DNA from 3 places in the Paraburkholderia sp. BR14374 genome. Region 1 is predicted to be linked to each of the others. Evidence: predicted binding sites of a transcription regulator. Region 1 holds the regulator's gene; each other region holds the start of a gene.
What was found. Region 1 encodes LexA, which represses DNA repair genes until DNA is damaged. Its sites were predicted from a motif close to ACTGTATNNNNATACAGT; they were not measured.

Region 2: recA (recombinase RecA) is a predicted target of LexA. The motif match lies at 2,608-2,625, and genes of this name have one in related genera.
Region 3: AB3X86_RS07120 (PA0069 family radical SAM protein) is a predicted target of LexA. The motif match lies at 3,143-3,160, and genes of this name have one in related genera.

The regions. Positions count from the first base shown of each region.
Region 1 covers NZ_JBFPKF010000008.1:65,616-71,002, forward strand. The annotation lists gene AB3X86_RS20005 (ABC transporter permease) at 1-67, opposite strand, end outside; gene nodI (nodulation factor ABC transporter ATP-binding protein NodI) at 87-1,001, opposite strand; gene AB3X86_RS20015 (universal stress protein) at 1,341-1,808, shown strand; gene AB3X86_RS20020 (DUF2939 domain-containing protein) at 1,880-2,497, opposite strand; gene AB3X86_RS20025 (hypothetical protein) at 2,617-2,961, opposite strand; gene lexA (transcriptional repressor LexA) at 3,085-3,735, opposite strand; gene AB3X86_RS20035 (sulfate ABC transporter substrate-binding protein) at 4,047-5,093, shown strand; gene cysT (sulfate ABC transporter permease subunit CysT) at 5,247-5,387, shown strand, end outside.
Region 2 covers NZ_JBFPKF010000005.1:183,798-189,184, forward strand. The annotation lists gene AB3X86_RS13990 (sensor histidine kinase) at 118-1,656, opposite strand; gene AB3X86_RS13995 (response regulator) at 1,666-2,472, opposite strand; gene recA (recombinase RecA) at 2,727-3,803, shown strand; gene recX (recombination regulator RecX) at 3,811-4,578, shown strand; gene AB3X86_RS14010 (DUF2889 domain-containing protein) at 4,707-5,381, shown strand.
Region 3 covers NZ_JBFPKF010000002.1:689,415-694,801, forward strand. The annotation lists gene AB3X86_RS07110 (sorbosone dehydrogenase family protein) at 53-1,237, shown strand; gene AB3X86_RS07115 (NINE protein) at 1,435-1,902, shown strand; gene AB3X86_RS07120 (PA0069 family radical SAM protein) at 1,934-3,085, opposite strand; gene AB3X86_RS07125 (Lrp/AsnC ligand binding domain-containing protein) at 3,230-3,718, opposite strand; gene AB3X86_RS07130 (D-amino acid dehydrogenase) at 3,899-5,185, shown strand; gene AB3X86_RS07135 (acyl-CoA dehydrogenase) at 5,251-5,387, opposite strand, start outside.

The DNA of each region.
Region 1 (5,387 bases):
GGAAGGCGCCGAACGGCTCTTGTGCCGATGGCGTGCCGTCGTGGGTTTCGTAGGTGCGTGCGTCCATCAAGTGTCTCGCTGCGGGTTCAGTCCTGCATTTCGCGGCCGGTGAGCCGTAGAAACACATCTTCGAGATTCGCCGGCCGATGCAGATAGCGCAAATCCGCGCGCTGCTTCAGGCGCATATGCACGGGCTGCGCGTCGTTCACGTAACAGAACAGGGTCTCGCCGCTGATCTCGGTGCGCTCGGCGAGCGGTGCGAGTTCGTCGCGCAATGCAAACGGATCGGGACCATAGATCTCGATCACGTCGCAGCCGATCTCGGACTCGATCAGCTCCCGCGGCGCGCCTTCTGCGATCTTGCGGCCTTCCTCGATCACGCACAGTCGATGACAGAGCCGTTCGGCTTCTTCCATGAAGTGCGTGGTCAGCAGGATGGTCTTGCCGCGCGCGAGCAGCGATCTCAGTCGCTCCCAGATCAGATGGCGCGCTTGCGGGTCGAGACCGGTGGTCGGTTCGTCCATGATCAGCACGTCGGGATCGTTGATCAGCGCGCGCGCCAGCGTAAGGCGCCGCTTCATGCCGCCCGACAGTTCGCTCACGCGTGCGTCCGCCTTGTTCTCGAGGCGGGCGAATTCGAGCAGACCCGGCACCGCCGCGCGACACTGCGCGGCGCTCAGACCGAAGTAGCGGCCGAACACGAGCAGATTTTCACGCACGGTGAAATCGGGATCGAGGTTGTCGAACTGCGGGACGACGCCCACGCGCGAGCGCGCGAGGCGCGCGCGGCCAGGGATCGGTTCGCCGCACAGGCGGATCGCGCCGGCGTCGGGCGCCGCGATGCCGAGCAGCATGCGCAGCGTCGTGGTCTTGCCGGCGCCGTTGGGGCCGAGGAGCCCGAAGCATTCGCCGGTGTTCACATGAAACGACAATCCGTCGACGACCGTTTTTTCGCCGTAGTTTTTCCTGACCTGATGGAATTCGATGGGGGCTGCGGGCATGACTCGAGCGAGGCTCCGGAAGAACACATAACGTACGCGCAAGACACACAACATACCTGCGACCCACGCATTGCGCACAGGCCGCTTATTCTAGGGTATCGGCCACTGACGCGAGCGGGTGTCCGGGAACGAGTAATGCATGGGATGCGATGCGTTCACATACGAACTTTTGCGGTGCCGCAAACGTGTGCGAACACTGCTCCAGGTGGCCCAACGCTTGTGCAGACGGCTTCAGCACGCACCGATTATGCACTTAGCGTTTTCCATCTCTTGCAAGGCGAATTGCGGCGCACCATGATTGATTCAGACCGCGCTTTCCGCGCGAATGGGAGAAGACAGATGGCGAGCTACCGGAAAATCCTGTTGTGCTACGACGGCTCGCGCGAAGGCCGCAAAGCCCTGCGTTGCGGCGCCGATCTGGCGTTGGACCTGAAGGCGGAAACGCATCTGCTGTCGGTAGTAGACATGCGCTCCAGCATCGCGCAAAGCGCGGGCTTATTGACCGATGTGGCCTGCGGAAGCTTCGAAAAAACGGCCCGCGAAATTCTGCAGGAGGGCGTGAACTGGCTGACCGAGCGAGGCGTGAACGCGCAGGGGCATTTCGCATTCGGTCATCCGATCGACGAGATCGCCAACCTTGCCAACGAGTTGCACGTCGACCTCGTGGTGGTCGGACATCGCTGCCGGACCGGTTTGTCGAGGTGGTGGATGGGGGCGGGCAACACGCCGCTGCTCGACCGCGTGTCGTGCAGCATTCTGGTGGCGTGCTCGTCCGCGCAGGAGCAGCAGCAGGCGGCCGCGGCGTAATACGAACAAACCTGACACGCGGCTGGCTCCGATGGCCAGCCCGCGCATCTCCGCAGTTCACGGCTTGAACCTCACTCGTTCAGATTGATCGCCGCGAGCTTCCACGTGACCAGACCTTCGCGACGGAAGATAGCCGAATAGTTCGCGTTGCCTTCGCCGCGGCGGTACGTGACCACAAACTCGTTGAGACTCCGATAGCCGGCCGTGCTTTGACGCCCGGGCGGCGGCGCGCTTGCGTGCGTGGTGGTGTCGCCCGCGGCCGATGCGGCCGGCGCTTCTCCGCCCGCGGCTGGCGGTGCTGACGGTTGCTCGCCCGGTGTGCCGCGCGGCGGCATGCCGTTCAGCAGTGCCGCGACGCCGTCGGGTGTCGCATAGGCATCGACGAGCGGGCCGATCAGTGTCACGCCGATCACCGCGCCGATCGTGGCCATCTTGTTGCCGGCATCCGCTTCGAGGCGGCGCGTCAGCATGGCGCCCACCTGCTGCTTCAGGCTATCGCGCAGCGCGGGGAAGTCGACGTACTGATTGACGGTTTGCACGTCACGCGCGTCAGCCGCGCGTTTGAGATTGTTCACCGCGAGATACGGTGACGCGTAAATAAACCCCAGCGCGGCAATCACGATCACCACGATCAGCGTGATCAGCAGCGGCCGGGTGGCGCTGCCCGGTGTGCGTTTCGGAATGGTCATCGAATGGGACTCCACGTCAGTGATGATCTAACGTCGACCACGGCGAGGTCGAAACGATCCCATCCCGCGCGAATCTCTGAACATCCGAAGTGCTTATTGCATGCGTGCTCAGAATTCGCTCAGGCTTCGAACACCGCGCCGTGCACGTTGGCTTCGTCGGCTATGCAACGATCGATCATACGGCATACGGCGTCCACCGTGCCGACCATGATCAGTCGCGACGGTCCATGATAGACCCGCACCGGAGCGCGGCGCGCGGGCTCCGCGATATTCAGCGCCGAATTCAGCGATACGCGCGCAAACGCCGGCAACGACGACGGCAGACCGCAAGCTTCGGCAGGTACGTCGAACAGCGACGGCGTGCGCGCCGCGGGCGCCTCGATCGGCGCGCAAGGCGTGAGCTTGCGCAGATGGCGCAGACGACCGAACTGGCGAAAAGGCAGCAGGCGGGCAAGGCGTTCCATGAGTCTCTCCAGACGATGCGGCTTGAATGCGCGGCGTAATGCGGGCGCGTAATGCGGGCGTTAATGCGGGCGTTAATGCGGCTTGGTTCGGACAAACCGGCGCGAGCGTTCCGGCAACAAAGATCAGAACTCGCTGGGGCGAATCAGCCCGACCGCGATCCCTTCGAGCGCGAAATCCGCGCTGCCGCTTTCCACGAAGATGTTGTCGTAGTCGGGGTTTTCGGCGATCAGTTCGAGGCCGTTCGGCCGGCGCTTCAGACGCTTGACCGTCACGTCGTCGCCAAGCCGCGCAATGATGATCTGGCCGTCTTTCGCTTCGCTGCGCTTTTGCACCGCGAGCAGGTCGCCGTCGAGAATGCCGGCGTCGCGCATCGACAGGCCGCGCACCTTCAGCAGGTAGTCGGGCTTGCTCGAGAACAGCGCCGGGTCGCACGCGTAGTGCTGCGAGATATGTTCCTGCGCGAGGATCGGGCTACCCGCCGCGACCCGGCCGATCAGCGGCAATGACAACTGCATCAGGCCCGCATGCGGCAGCGTGAACTGGTGCGGCGCATCCTCCTGCCCGGACAGCAGGCGGATGCCGCGCGACGCGCCGGCCGCGAGTTCGATCACGCCCTTGCGCGCCAGCGCGCGCAGATGCTCTTCCGCGGAATTGGCCGAGCTGAAACCGAGTTCGGCGGCAATTTCCGCGCGAGTGGGCGGAAAGCCGGTGCGTTCGATCGCGCGGCGGATCAGATCGAAAACCTGCTGCTGTCGTGCGGTGAGTTTGGTCATGGCCACTGTATGTATGAACAGGTGACTGTATTTTTATACAGTATTCGGCGCATTTCAAGCTTTACTTTAGGTTCGGCGCAAGGGGCGCGCTGGGGCGTCGTTTATCGGCGACATGGTGACGATTTCGACGTCTGAACAGCCGGCGCGTCTGCCGTTACCACTTTTGAGCATTAAAAAATGAAGAAACATTATTTTTAATGATGAAAGCCCTTCGATAGACTGGCTTCCGGGTTAGCGCTCATGTGCACGTGACCGCGACGCAAAACAACACCAGACGCTCAACAGCGGACATCACGCGGAGAAATATTGAAATGGACCATCGGCATACGGGGCTCGCGGCTCGAACCAGAAAACTGATCACGGCGCTTGCCGTCGGCGCGGCGGGTACGCTCGGCATGTTGGGCGCAAGCGGCGTCGCGCACGCCGACACCACGCTGCTGAACGTGTCCTACGATCCGACGCGCGAGCTGTATCAGGACATCAATCAGGCATTCGGCAAAGAATGGAAGGCCAAGACCGGCGAAGCCGTCACCTTCAAGCAGTCGCACGGCGGCTCGGGCGCGCAGGCTCGCTCGGTGGTCGACGGTCTGCAGGCCGACGTCGTGACGCTCGCGCTCGCTTACGACATCGACGCCATCGCGAACAAGGGGCTGGTCGACAAGAACTGGCAGAAGCGTCTGCCGGACAACGCCTCGCCGTACACGTCGACGATCGTGTTTCTGGTGCGCAAGGGCAACCCGAAGCACATCAAGGATTGGGACGATCTGGTGAAGCCGGGCGTGTCGATCGTGACGCCGAATCCGAAGACCTCGGGCGGCGCGCGCTGGAACTACCTGGCCGCGTGGGCGTACGCCGAGCATCAGCCGGGCGGCAACGACCAGAAGGCCAAGGAGTTCGTCAGCAAGCTGTACAAGAACGCCGGCGTGCTCGATTCGGGCGCGCGCGGCGCGACCACCAGCTTCGTGCAGCGCGGTATCGGCGATGTGCTGATCGCGTGGGAAAACGAGGCGTTTCTGTCGGTGAAGGAGTTCGGTCCGGACAAGTTCGAGATCGTGGTGCCGACGGTGAGCATCCTGGCCGAGCCGCCGGTCGCGGTGGTCGACAAGGTCGTCGACAAACACGGCACGCGCAAGCTGGCCGACGCGTATCTGAACTTCCTGTATAGCGAGGAAGGGCAGGAGATCGCCGCGCGCAATTTCTATCGTCCGCGTTCGAACAAGGTGCCGGCCGATCTGACCGCGAAGTTTCCGAAGCTGAAGCTGTACACGATCGACGATTCGTTCGGCGGCTGGACCAACGCGCAGAAGACTCATTTCGCGGACGGCGGCGTATTCGATTCGATTTATCAGCCGCAGTAACAACCATCGCCTGAAGCACGGGCACAGGCAGCAAGGGCGCGCCCAATGGGCGCGCTTTCGGCTAACCGGGAGCCGGTGGCCAGCAGGGCGGTAGTACCGCAACACCGCAACACGAACAACCGCGCGAGCATCAACCATGAACGAGTATCCAGCATGACCACGTTGACCTTCCGCAAGCCGAGCGCATTGCCCGGCTTTGGCCTGACACTCGGCATCACGGTGGCTTATTTGAGCCTCGTGGTGCTGATTCCATTGGCTGCGACCTTTCTGAAAACCGCGACGCTCGACTGGGAC
Region 2 (5,387 bases), on a different contig from region 1:
AGTCCGGTAAACCGGCGAACAGGCGATCAATTTCGGTCAATGTGCGGCGAAATTTGCGCGATCCGCGCTGAAATATCTCAAAAACACGCTGACGGTCAAGCTGATGATCCGGTCGTGTTAGGGTAAGTCCCGCCCCCGTTCGAGCACCTGCAAGCTGACACGCACCAGGGTGCCGGCGAGCCGCGGCGACTCCTGGTAGACGTTGTCGTCGATGGCGAGCTCGCCGCCGTGCATCGCCGCGATCTCGCGCACGATCGCGAGACCGAGGCCGCTGCCGTCGCCCTCGCGGCCCAGAATCCGGTAGAAGCGCTCGACCACGCGCGAGCGCTCGCTGGCCGGAATGCCGAGCCCGGTGTCCTCGACTTCCAGATGCACGAGCCGCGCCGGGGCGTCGTGGCGCACGCGCACGGTGATGCGGCCGCCCGCCGGCGTATAGCGGATCGCGTTGTCGATCAGATTCGACAGCATTTCGCGCAGCATCACCGGATTGCCAGCGACTTCGACCGGCTCGTCGGGTGCTTCGTAGCCGAGGTCCATCTGCTTTGCGAGCGCGGCCTGCACCCATTCGCGCACCGCGCTGCGGGCGAGCTCGCCGAGTTCGACCGGCGTGAAGATCTGCCCCGACCGACGGTTCTCCGCGCGCGCGAGCGCGAGCAGCTGTGTGACGAGCCGCGCGGCGTGCTCGGAACTGGTCGCGATCTGTTCGAGCGAGCGATGCACCTCGGCCGACGCGTTCTGGCGCAGCGCAAGCTCGGCCTGCGTGCGCAGGCCGGCGAGCGGCGTTTTCATCTGATGCGCGGCGTCGGCGATGAAGCGCTTTTGCAGCTCCATGTTCTGTTCGAGGCGCGTGAGCAGATCGTTGAACGACGTGACGAGCGGCTCGATTTCCGGCGGCGCGCGGCGCGCTTCGAGCGGCGACAGATCGTCCGGCCGGCGCGCGCGGATATGCGCCTGCAGCGCATGCAGCGGTTCCAGCCCGCGCGACAGCCCGAACCACACGAGCAGGATCGCAAGCGGCAGGATCACGAACTGCGGCAGGATCACGCCCTTGATGATGTCGTTGGCGAGCTGGCTGCGCTTGTCGAGCGTTTCGGCGACCTGCACCAGCACGGGCTGCGCGCCCGGCGTCTGCGGAAACTCGACGGTCGTATACGCGACGCGGATGTCATTGCCGCGCAGCACGTCGTCGCGGAATTCGACGAGGCCCGGTGGCGGGCGGTCCTCCTCGTGCGGCAGCGGCATGTCGCGCTCGCCGGCCACCAGCTCGCCGCGCGTGCCGAGCACCTGAAAGAACACGCTGTCGACGTTGTCGGCGCGCAGGAAATCGCGCGTCGACTCGGGCAGCGACAGCTCCGCGACGCCATTGACCGGATGGATCTGGCGCGCGAGCACATAGGCGTCGGTTTCGAGCGCGCGGTCGAACGGGCCGTTCGCGATCGACTTCGCGACCAGATAGGTGACCGCGAGGCTCATCGGCCACAGCAGCAGCAGCGGCGCGAGCATCCAGTCGAGAATCTCGCCGAACAGGGAGCGCGGACGCGCTTCGGCGGCGGCTTCGGTTTCGTCGGGCGGGGCGAACGGGTTGGCGTAGCGCGCGTCGCGCGCCTCGTCGAGGTCCGCCGCGTGCGCCGTGGCGCGATCAGCGCGTGCGGACATCGCTGGCCTCTATTTGTAGTGATGGCTCGCCGGCATCGCGGCAGACGACGGCGCGGTGGATGGTGGTGCTGCTTGTGCCGTTTGTGCTGCTTGTGCCGTTTGCGGCTCGGAGCCGGCAGCGGCGGCGGGCGTGTTCGCATTTGCCGGCGGCGCCGCTTTTTCGAGGCAGTAGCCGAGCCCGCGCACGGTGATGATGCGCACGCCGCTCGGCTCGATCTTCTTGCGCAGCCGGTGCACGTAGACTTCGATCGCGTTGTTGCTGACTTCCTCGCCCCATTCGCACAGATGGTCGACCAGTTGCTCTTTCGAGACCAGCCGGCCGATCCGTTGCAGCAGCACTTCGAGCAGACCGAGCTCGCGCGCGGACAGATCGATCACCTGGTCATTGACATAGGCGATGCGGCCCACCTGATCGAACGACAGTGAGCCATGCCGCACGACGGTCGGGCCACCGCCGGCACCGCGCCGCGTCAGCGCGCGCACGCGGGCTTCGAGTTCGTTCAGCGCGAAGGGCTTGGCCATGTAATCGTCGGCGCCGAGGTCGAGGCCTTTGACGCGTTCGTCGACACTGTCTGCGGCGGTCAGGATCAGCACGGGCAGGTTCGAATTGCGCGCGCGCAGGCGGCGCAGCACCTCGAGCCCGGACATGCGCGGCAGGCCCAGATCGAGGATCAATAGGTCGAACGTCTGCATTGACAACGCGGTATCGGCTTCTACGCCGCTTTTGACGTGATCGACCGCATAGGCCGATTGGCGGAGTGATCGAACCAGACCGTCCGCGAGTATGCTGTCGTCTTCGGCAATCAGAATTCGCATGGTGCGCCAGCCTGGCTTTGCCGGCACCGTGGGGCTTGCCCCGGCGCGCAGCGGTCTCCGAACATTATTGTGGGTAGTGGGGGTGACGCGACAGTAAAAATGCGCGTTCGCATCATAATCGCGCTTGCCAAAACCACTGTTTTTTTATACAGTGTCTGCGTTTCGTGTGATGTCCTGCAGGCTCCGCTCAATTCGAGTGAAACCACGGGTGCACACCTGCCTCAGACGCCGTTCATCATAGCAAAGGACGATTCATGGAAGAAAGCAAGAAAGGCTCGGCTGGACTGACTGCTGAAAAGAGCAAGGCTCTCGCCGCCGCGCTCGCGCAGATCGAAAAGCAGTTCGGCAAAGGGTCGGTCATGCGGCTCGGCGCAGGTGAGGCAGTCGAAGACATCCAGGTGGTCTCCACCGGATCGCTCGGCCTCGACATCGCACTGGGCGTCGGCGGATTGCCGCGCGGCCGCGTGGTCGAAATCTACGGTCCGGAATCGTCCGGTAAAACCACGCTGACGCTGCAGGTCATCGCCGAAATGCAGAAGCTCGGCGGCACCGCGGCGTTCATCGACGCGGAACACGCGCTGGACATTCAATACGCGGGCAAGCTCGGCGTGAACGTCGCCGACCTGCTGGTCTCGCAGCCGGACACCGGCGAACAGGCGCTCGAAATCGCCGACGCGCTGGTGCGCTCGGGCTCGATCGACATGATCGTGATCGACTCGGTCGCGGCGTTGGTGCCGAAGGCGGAAATCGAAGGCGAAATGGGCGACTCGCTGCCGGGTCTGCAGGCGCGTCTGATGTCGCAGGCACTGCGCAAGCTGACCGGCACGATCAAGCGCACGAACTGCCTCGTGATCTTCATCAACCAGATCCGCATGAAGATCGGCGTGATGTTCGGCAACCCGGAAACCACCACGGGCGGTAATGCGCTGAAGTTCTACGCGTCGGTGCGTCTGGACATTCGCCGCATCGGTTCGATCAAGAAGAACGACGAAGTGATCGGCAACGAAACGCGCGTGAAGGTCGTCAAGAACAAGGTGTCGCCGCCGTTCCGCGAAGCGATCTTCGACATCCTGTACGGCGAGGGGATCTCGCGTCAGGGCGAAATCATCGACCTCGGCGTGCAGGCGAAGATCGTCGACAAGGCTGGCGCATGGTACAGCTACAACGGCGAGCGGATCGGTCAGGGCAAGGACAACGCGCGTGAATTCCTGCGCGAAAATCCAGACATCGCTCGCGAAATCGAAAACCGTATCCGCGAATCGCTGGGCGTCACCGCGATGGCGGACGCCGTGACTGGCGCGGACGCTGAAGTCGCGGACGAAGAAGAGTAAGCATCACGTGATACGCAAAGGCCGGCCGCTGTCCGGTTCCAACTCTGGACCCTGTCCGGACGGCCCGCGCGACACCGCGGATGGATCGCCTGATTCCGGCGATCCATTCGATCCATTCGAATCGTTCGACGCACACGACCGCGCCTCAGGCCGCGGGCCGCAGCGTACACGGTCTGTATCCCCTGCAGCATCGTCCAGCCCGGATTCCTCCGGGCGCGATTCCCAACCCCCCTCCGAAGTCACCTACAGCCGCTCGCGTCGCCAGGCCGGCGAAGCGAAGCCGGGGCAGGCCGACCAGGACGACAGCAGAAAATCCCAACGCCCAGCCCGTTCGCTGAAAGCACGGGCGCTCGGCTATCTGTCGCGTCGCGAATATAGCCGCGCCGAACTCGCGCGCAAGCTGAAGCCCTACGTCGAGGAAACCGATTCGCTCGACACGGTGCTTGACTCGCTGGAAGCCGAAAACTGGCTATCGGACTCGCGCTTCGCGGAAAGTCTGGTTCACCGGCGCGCATCGCGGCTCGGCACGAGCCGCATTCTCGGTGAACTGAAGCAGCACGCGCTGAACCCGGCGCTCGTCGAAGAGGCGAGTGCGCAATTGCGTGAAACCGAACTCGCGCGCGCCCAGGCGGTCTGGCGCAAGAAGTTCGGCCAGCTGCCGCAAACCCCGGCCGAGCGCGCGAAGCAGGCGCGCTTCCTCGCGTCGCGCGGCTTCTCCGGCGCGACGATCGGCAAGATCCTGAAGGGTATCGACGACATCTGGGACGGCGACTAGCAAGTCAGCCCTGACGGCCGCCGATTGCCACGCCGTAACCCGGCTCGAGGCCATGCGCAATCGGGGCTGTCCCAAACACCCCTTATGCTAAAATCCGGAGGTTTTCCAATCCGGCCTTTCCTTCCCGCATGTCGCTCTCCCCGCCAGTGTCCCGTCAGTTGCGCCATCGTCGCGCAATCAGAGCGGAAGCTTACGAGCGAGCCGATGGCCTGTGGGATGTGGAAGCGTGCCTGACCGACGAAAAGCCTCGCGATGTGGCGCTTCCGTCGGGAATCCGGCCCAATGGTCAGCCGATCCATGAACTCTGGCTTCGCATCACCATCGATCGCAAGCTCAACGTCGTCGACGCCGAGGCGTCGTCCGACTGGGTGCCCTATCCAGGGTTATGCCAGGCCAGCAATCCCGCCTACCGTGCCCTCATCGGGCTCAATCTGTTCCACAACTTCCGTCGCGATGCTGCCCGTTTGCTGGCCGGCACGGCCGGTTGCACGCATCTCACCGAGCTGTGCGCGATGCTGCCGACCGCCGCGATCCAGGCGTTCGCCGGCGAAGTGTGGAACACCGATGAAGGCACGCCGGGTGCGAACGCGGGTTCGGGAGACGAATCGTCTAACGGCACAGGCGAGCATTCCAACGACAAGCCGCCATTCCAGCTGGGACGCTGCCATGCGCTGCGTTTCGACGGCGAGGCGGTGAAACAGTTTTATCCGCGCTGGTATGGCCACGCACCGCGTCCGGCGGAACGCGCGGCCTCGTCGGACGACGCGGCGACCCGCGCACGAAGCGGCGAGGCATCGGCCTGAACGGCG
Region 3 (5,387 bases), on a different contig from region 1:
ACAAGAGGTGCGAGAACCCGCTCAAACGCCCGAATTACCTGAAGGAGCGCGTGTGCAACGCCAACCGAACCTCCTGTTTCGATTCGCCTTTTTTGCCTTTTTCGTGCGCTTTGCTGGACTTTCGCGCACCCCGCGCAGCCGGATTCTACGCGCGGCGGCGGCCACGTTGCTCACCGCGCAGGCGTTGACGGCAAACGCCGCGCTACCCATCGAGAAAATTAAACTGCCGCCGGGCTTTCACATCGAGGTGTTGTCGGACGACGTGCCGAGCGCACGCGCGATGACGTTATCGCCCAAGGGCATTCTGTACGTGGGCAGCAACGATGGGCACGTCTATGCGCTCGAACTGCGGAACGGCCGCGTGACGGGCCGCCACGTGATCGCGTCCGGGCTGCAGATGCCCGCCGGTGTCGCGTGGCGCGATGGCGCGCTGTACGTGTCGGCCGTGTCGAAAATCGTGCGCTTCGATGCGATCGACTCGCACCTGAACGATCCGCCGAAACCGGTCGTCGTCACCGATAAGCTGCCGACGGACACGCATCATGGCTGGAAATTCATCGCGTTCGGCCCGGATGGCAAGCTGTACGTGCCGCAAGGCGCGCCGTGCAACATTTGCCAGAGAGATCCGGACCGCTTTGCGCTGATTGGCCGCATGGACCCGGACGGTAGCCACTACGAGGTCGTCGCGCGCGGCATCCGCAATTCGGTTGGCTTCGCGTGGCATCCGATCACCAACGAACTGTGGTTCACCGACAACGGTCGCGACCTGCTCGGCGACGACATTCCGAGCGACAAGCTCAGCCGCGCGTCACGAGTCGGCATGAACTTCGGCTTTCCGTACTGTCACGGCGGCGACACGCCCGATCCCGAGTTCGGCAAGGATCATCCGTGCAGCGACTTCACGCCGCCGGTGATCAAGCTTGGCGCGCACGTGGCGGCGCTTGGCATGCGCTTCTACGACGGTCCAATGTTTCCGCCCGACTACCGCAACAATATCTTCATCGCCGAGCACGGCTCGTGGAACCGCAGCAAGAAGGTAGGCTACCGCGTGGTGCGCGTGATCACCGACCCTGACGGCAGCCACGCACGCCAGCAAGTCTTTGCCGAAGGCTGGCTGCAACCCGGCGAATCGGTGTGGGGCCGTCCCGCCGATGTGCTGCCGTTGCCGGACGGTTCGCTACTGATCAGCGACGATACCGCCGGCGCAATCTATCGCGTCACGTATTCGGCGCCGTAGAACGCGGATGCATGCATGTCCGGCTGAGCGGCTGTACTGGTCTTCAGCCAGTTCCGGCGCGTTCCGCCGCCCCGCCTTCAGCGCGGGCGCTCGCCCTCAACGTAACCACCCGCCCGCCGCAGGCGTAGAATGCGCGTCGGTCCGCGCCCTGCGGCACACTGCTCCTTTCGACCGCCTGTCACTCTGCCCACGCGTTCATGTCCACCGTTGCCTCGACCTCCCCGCGCTTCAGATCCAAGACGCTCACCGCCGCGCTGGCGTTCCTGTTCGGCAGCCTCGGCGCCCACCGCTTCTATCTGTATGGCATCCGGGACATCTTCGGCTGGACGCATCTGCTCGGCACGCTGATCGGCATTCCCGGCGTGATGCTGCTGATCGCGACCGAGCGCGCGTCGATCCTCGGCTGGGTGCTCGCGTCGATCGGTGCGGTTTCACTGTTCGCTGCGTTTCTGGCCGCGCTCGTCTACGGGCTGCGTCCGGATCAGAAATGGGATGCGCAATTCAACGCCCATACGCAACACAAAAGCCGCTCAGGCTGGACGGTCATTTTCGTCGTGATCTTTTCGCTGCTCATCGGTGCGTTTCTGCTGATGACCGGTCTCGCGCTCGCGTTCCAGACCTACTTCGAAAGCCAGGTCGAAGCGGCCAAAGCGATTTCGCAGTAACACCCGTGGCCCAGGCAGGCATTCCTGCGCGCTAGAAAAGCCTCAATTGCGGATTGTCACGCGCCGGTGCGCTCGCCTGCTCGGCGCGCGGCGACTCGATCCGGCGGAAGTGCGACATGTCGAGAATGCCGCGGTCACGCCCGCTCAGCCCAAACCGGCGCGCGGCCTTGTGAAAGCGCTGCTTGAGCAGATCCGCCCATAAGCCCTCTCCCTTCATGCGGGTCGAGAACGACGAGTCGTAATCCTTGCCGCCCCGCATGTCGTGCACACGGTTCATCACGCGCTCGGCGCGATCCGGGAAGTGTGCGCTCAGCCAATCCTTGAACAGCGGCGCGACCTCCCACGGCAAGCGCAGCACGATATAGCTCGCGTTGCTGGCGCCCGCTTCCGCGCACGCTTCGAGCACGCGCTCCATGTCCGGTTCGGTGACGAACGGGATCACCGGCGCGATGCTGACGCCGACCGGAATGCCCGCCTCGCTGAGCGTACGGATCGTGCGCAGGCGGCGCGACGGCGTGGCCGCGCGCGGTTCGAGCGTGCGCGCGATGTCGGCGTCCAGCGTGGTGATCGTGATTGCGGCCATGAATTGCCCGCGCTCCGCCATCGGCGCGAGCAGGTCGATATCGCGCTCGATCAGCGACGATTTGGTGATCGCCGCGAACGGGTGATTGCGCTCGCTGAGGACCTCGATCACCCGACGCGTAAGTCGCAAGTCGCGTTCGGCCGGCTGCCATGCGTCGGTCGCGACGCCGAGCGCGATGGGCTCCGGCACATAGGATTTCTTCGACAGTTCCCGCTCGAGCAGTTCGGGCGCGTTGATCTTCGCGTAGATGCGGCTTTCGAAATCGAGCCCCGGCGACAACCCCAGGTAACTGTGCGTGGGCCGCGCGAAGCAATAGATGCAACCGTGCTCGCAACCGCGATACGGATTCAGCGACACATTGAACGGAATGTCCGGCGACGCGTTGCGTGTGAGGATGGTTTTCGCGCGCTCCTCGAACACCTGCGTGCGCAGCAGCTTCGGCTCGCCGTCTTCGTCGGCCGCCTGCCAGCCGTCGTCGACGGCCTCGCGCTGGTCGACTTCGTAGCGGCCTTGCAGGTTCGTGACCGCACCGCGCCCCTTGCGAGGTGCCGGCGGCGCGATCGGAAATTCGGGAATGTCAGGGGTGTCGGGGTCATCCACGGCGGGCCACGCAAAGCAAGCGCAAACAGGAAGCGCCAAAAGAAAACGGCGCAAACACCTGTATAAATATACAGTATTTACGCCGTTTGTCGAGCACTTCGGGTGCCGCGAGATGCGCGACCAGTCCCGTTAGGGATCAGGCACTTAGTCGGTAACCGCGATCGTCAGCGTCTCCTTGATTTCCTCCATCACCACATAGCTCTTCGACTGCACCGCTCCCGGCAACTGCAGCAGGATGTCGCCGAGCAACTTGCGGTAGTCGGCCATTTCGCCGATGCGCGCCTTGATCAGATAGTCGAAATCTCCCGACACGAGGTGGCACTCGAGCACCTCGGGGATCTTTTGCACCTCGCGGCGGAACTGGTCGAACATGTTGCCGCTCTTGTGATCGAGCGTGATCTCGACGAACACCAACAGCGCCGCGCCCAGTTCTGCCGGATTCACGCGCGCGTAGTAGCCGGTGATCACGCCGTCGCGCTCCATCCGCTTGACGCGCTCGATGCAAGGTGTCACCGACAGGCCGACCAGTTCCGCCAGGTCCTTCATCGCCATACGGCCGTCCTGCTGCAGGAGCCGCAGGATCTTGTGATCGAGCTTATCGAGAGCCCGCACGGGATGGCGCTGGGTACGCATAGTGTTTTTGCTGAAAATGATGAAAATACGATAACAAAACCTGCTTAACTGTTAATAGTATAGCGGTTAACACTGGGCAGACGGCATTTCACCTCAGATTGCAGCTCGTTGAATCGAAGCAGATCGAATCCAGCGAAACGCGCCTTGCCCTCACTCAATTTTTGGATATCTGGAGCAGCTATGCGAGTCGTCGTTTTGGGCAGTGGCGTCGTCGGTGTAACGAGCGCGTACTACCTCGCACGCGCCGGTCACGAAGTGACCGTCATCGATCGCGAGGCTGGCCCGGCGCTCGAAACCAGCTTTGCCAACGCGGGCCAGATCTCGCCGGGCTACGCGTCGCCGTGGGCCGCGCCGGGCGTGCCGCTGAAAGCCGTCAAGTGGATGTTCCAGAAGCACGCGCCGCTCGCGATCCGCCTCGACGGCACCACGTTCCAGCTGCAATGGATGTGGCAGATGCTGCAGAACTGCACGGCGCCGCGCTATGCGGTGAACAAGGGCCGCATGGTGCGGCTCGCCGAATACAGCCGCGACTGCCTGCAGGCGCTGCGCGCCGACACCGGCATCCAGTACGAAGGCCGCACCGGCGGCACGTTGCAGGTGTTTCGCACGCAGCAGCAGTTCGACGGCGCCGCGAAAGACATCGCCGTGCTGCAGGAAGCCAACGTGCCGTACGAACTGCTGAGCGCCGACCAACTCGGCAAGGCCGAACCGGCGCTCGCTGCGGTGTCGCACAAGCTCACCGGCGGCCTGCGCCTGCCAGGCGACGAAACCGGCGACTGCCAGATGTTCACGACGCGACTCGCGGCACTCGCCGAGCAACTGGGCGTCAAGTTCCGCTACAACACGCCGATCGACGCGCTCGCGATGGCAGGCGGCCGCATCGCCGGCGTGCAGTGCGGCGGCGAACTGGTGCGCGCGGACTCGTTCGTGGTCGCGCTCGGCTCGTACTCGACGCGCTTCCTCGACGGCATCGTGAAGATTCCGGTCTATCCGCTGAAGGGCTATTCGATCACCGCGCCGATCGTCAACGCGGCTGCCGCGCCGGTGTCGACCGTGCTCGACGAGACCTACAAGATCGCGATCACGCGCTTCGATGACCGGATTCGCGTCGGCGGCATGGCTGAGGTCGTGGGCTTCGACAAATCACTGCGCGAGGCGCGCCGCAAGACGCTCGAGCTTTCAGTGAACGACCTGTTCCCGGGCGGCGGCGACACATCGAAGGCGACGTTCTGGACCGGTCTACGGCCGATGACGCCGGATAGCACGCCGATCGTCGGCCGCACGCCGGTGCCGAACCTGTTCCTGAACACCGGCCACGGCACGCTCGGCTGGACGATGTCGTGCGGCTCAGGCCAACTGCTCGCCGACCTGTTGTCGGGCAAGCAACCGGCGATCCGCGCGGACGATCTGTCGGTGCATCGCTATCTCGGCGAGACCGGGGGCGAACATCGGCCGGCGTATGCGTGAGTTCGAGTGCGTGCGCTTGCGGCCCTGGCCGCAAGCGCACGCGGCAACAAACAGCAGCGGCATGCTTAGAACTGGTCTTCCGACAAAGCCAGCACGCCCTCGCCACCCTTCGCGCTGACGATCGCCACTTCGAGCGCCGCCGCCTGCGGCAGCACATGCTCGGCGTAAAACCGCGCGGTCGCAATCTTCGCGTCATGAAACG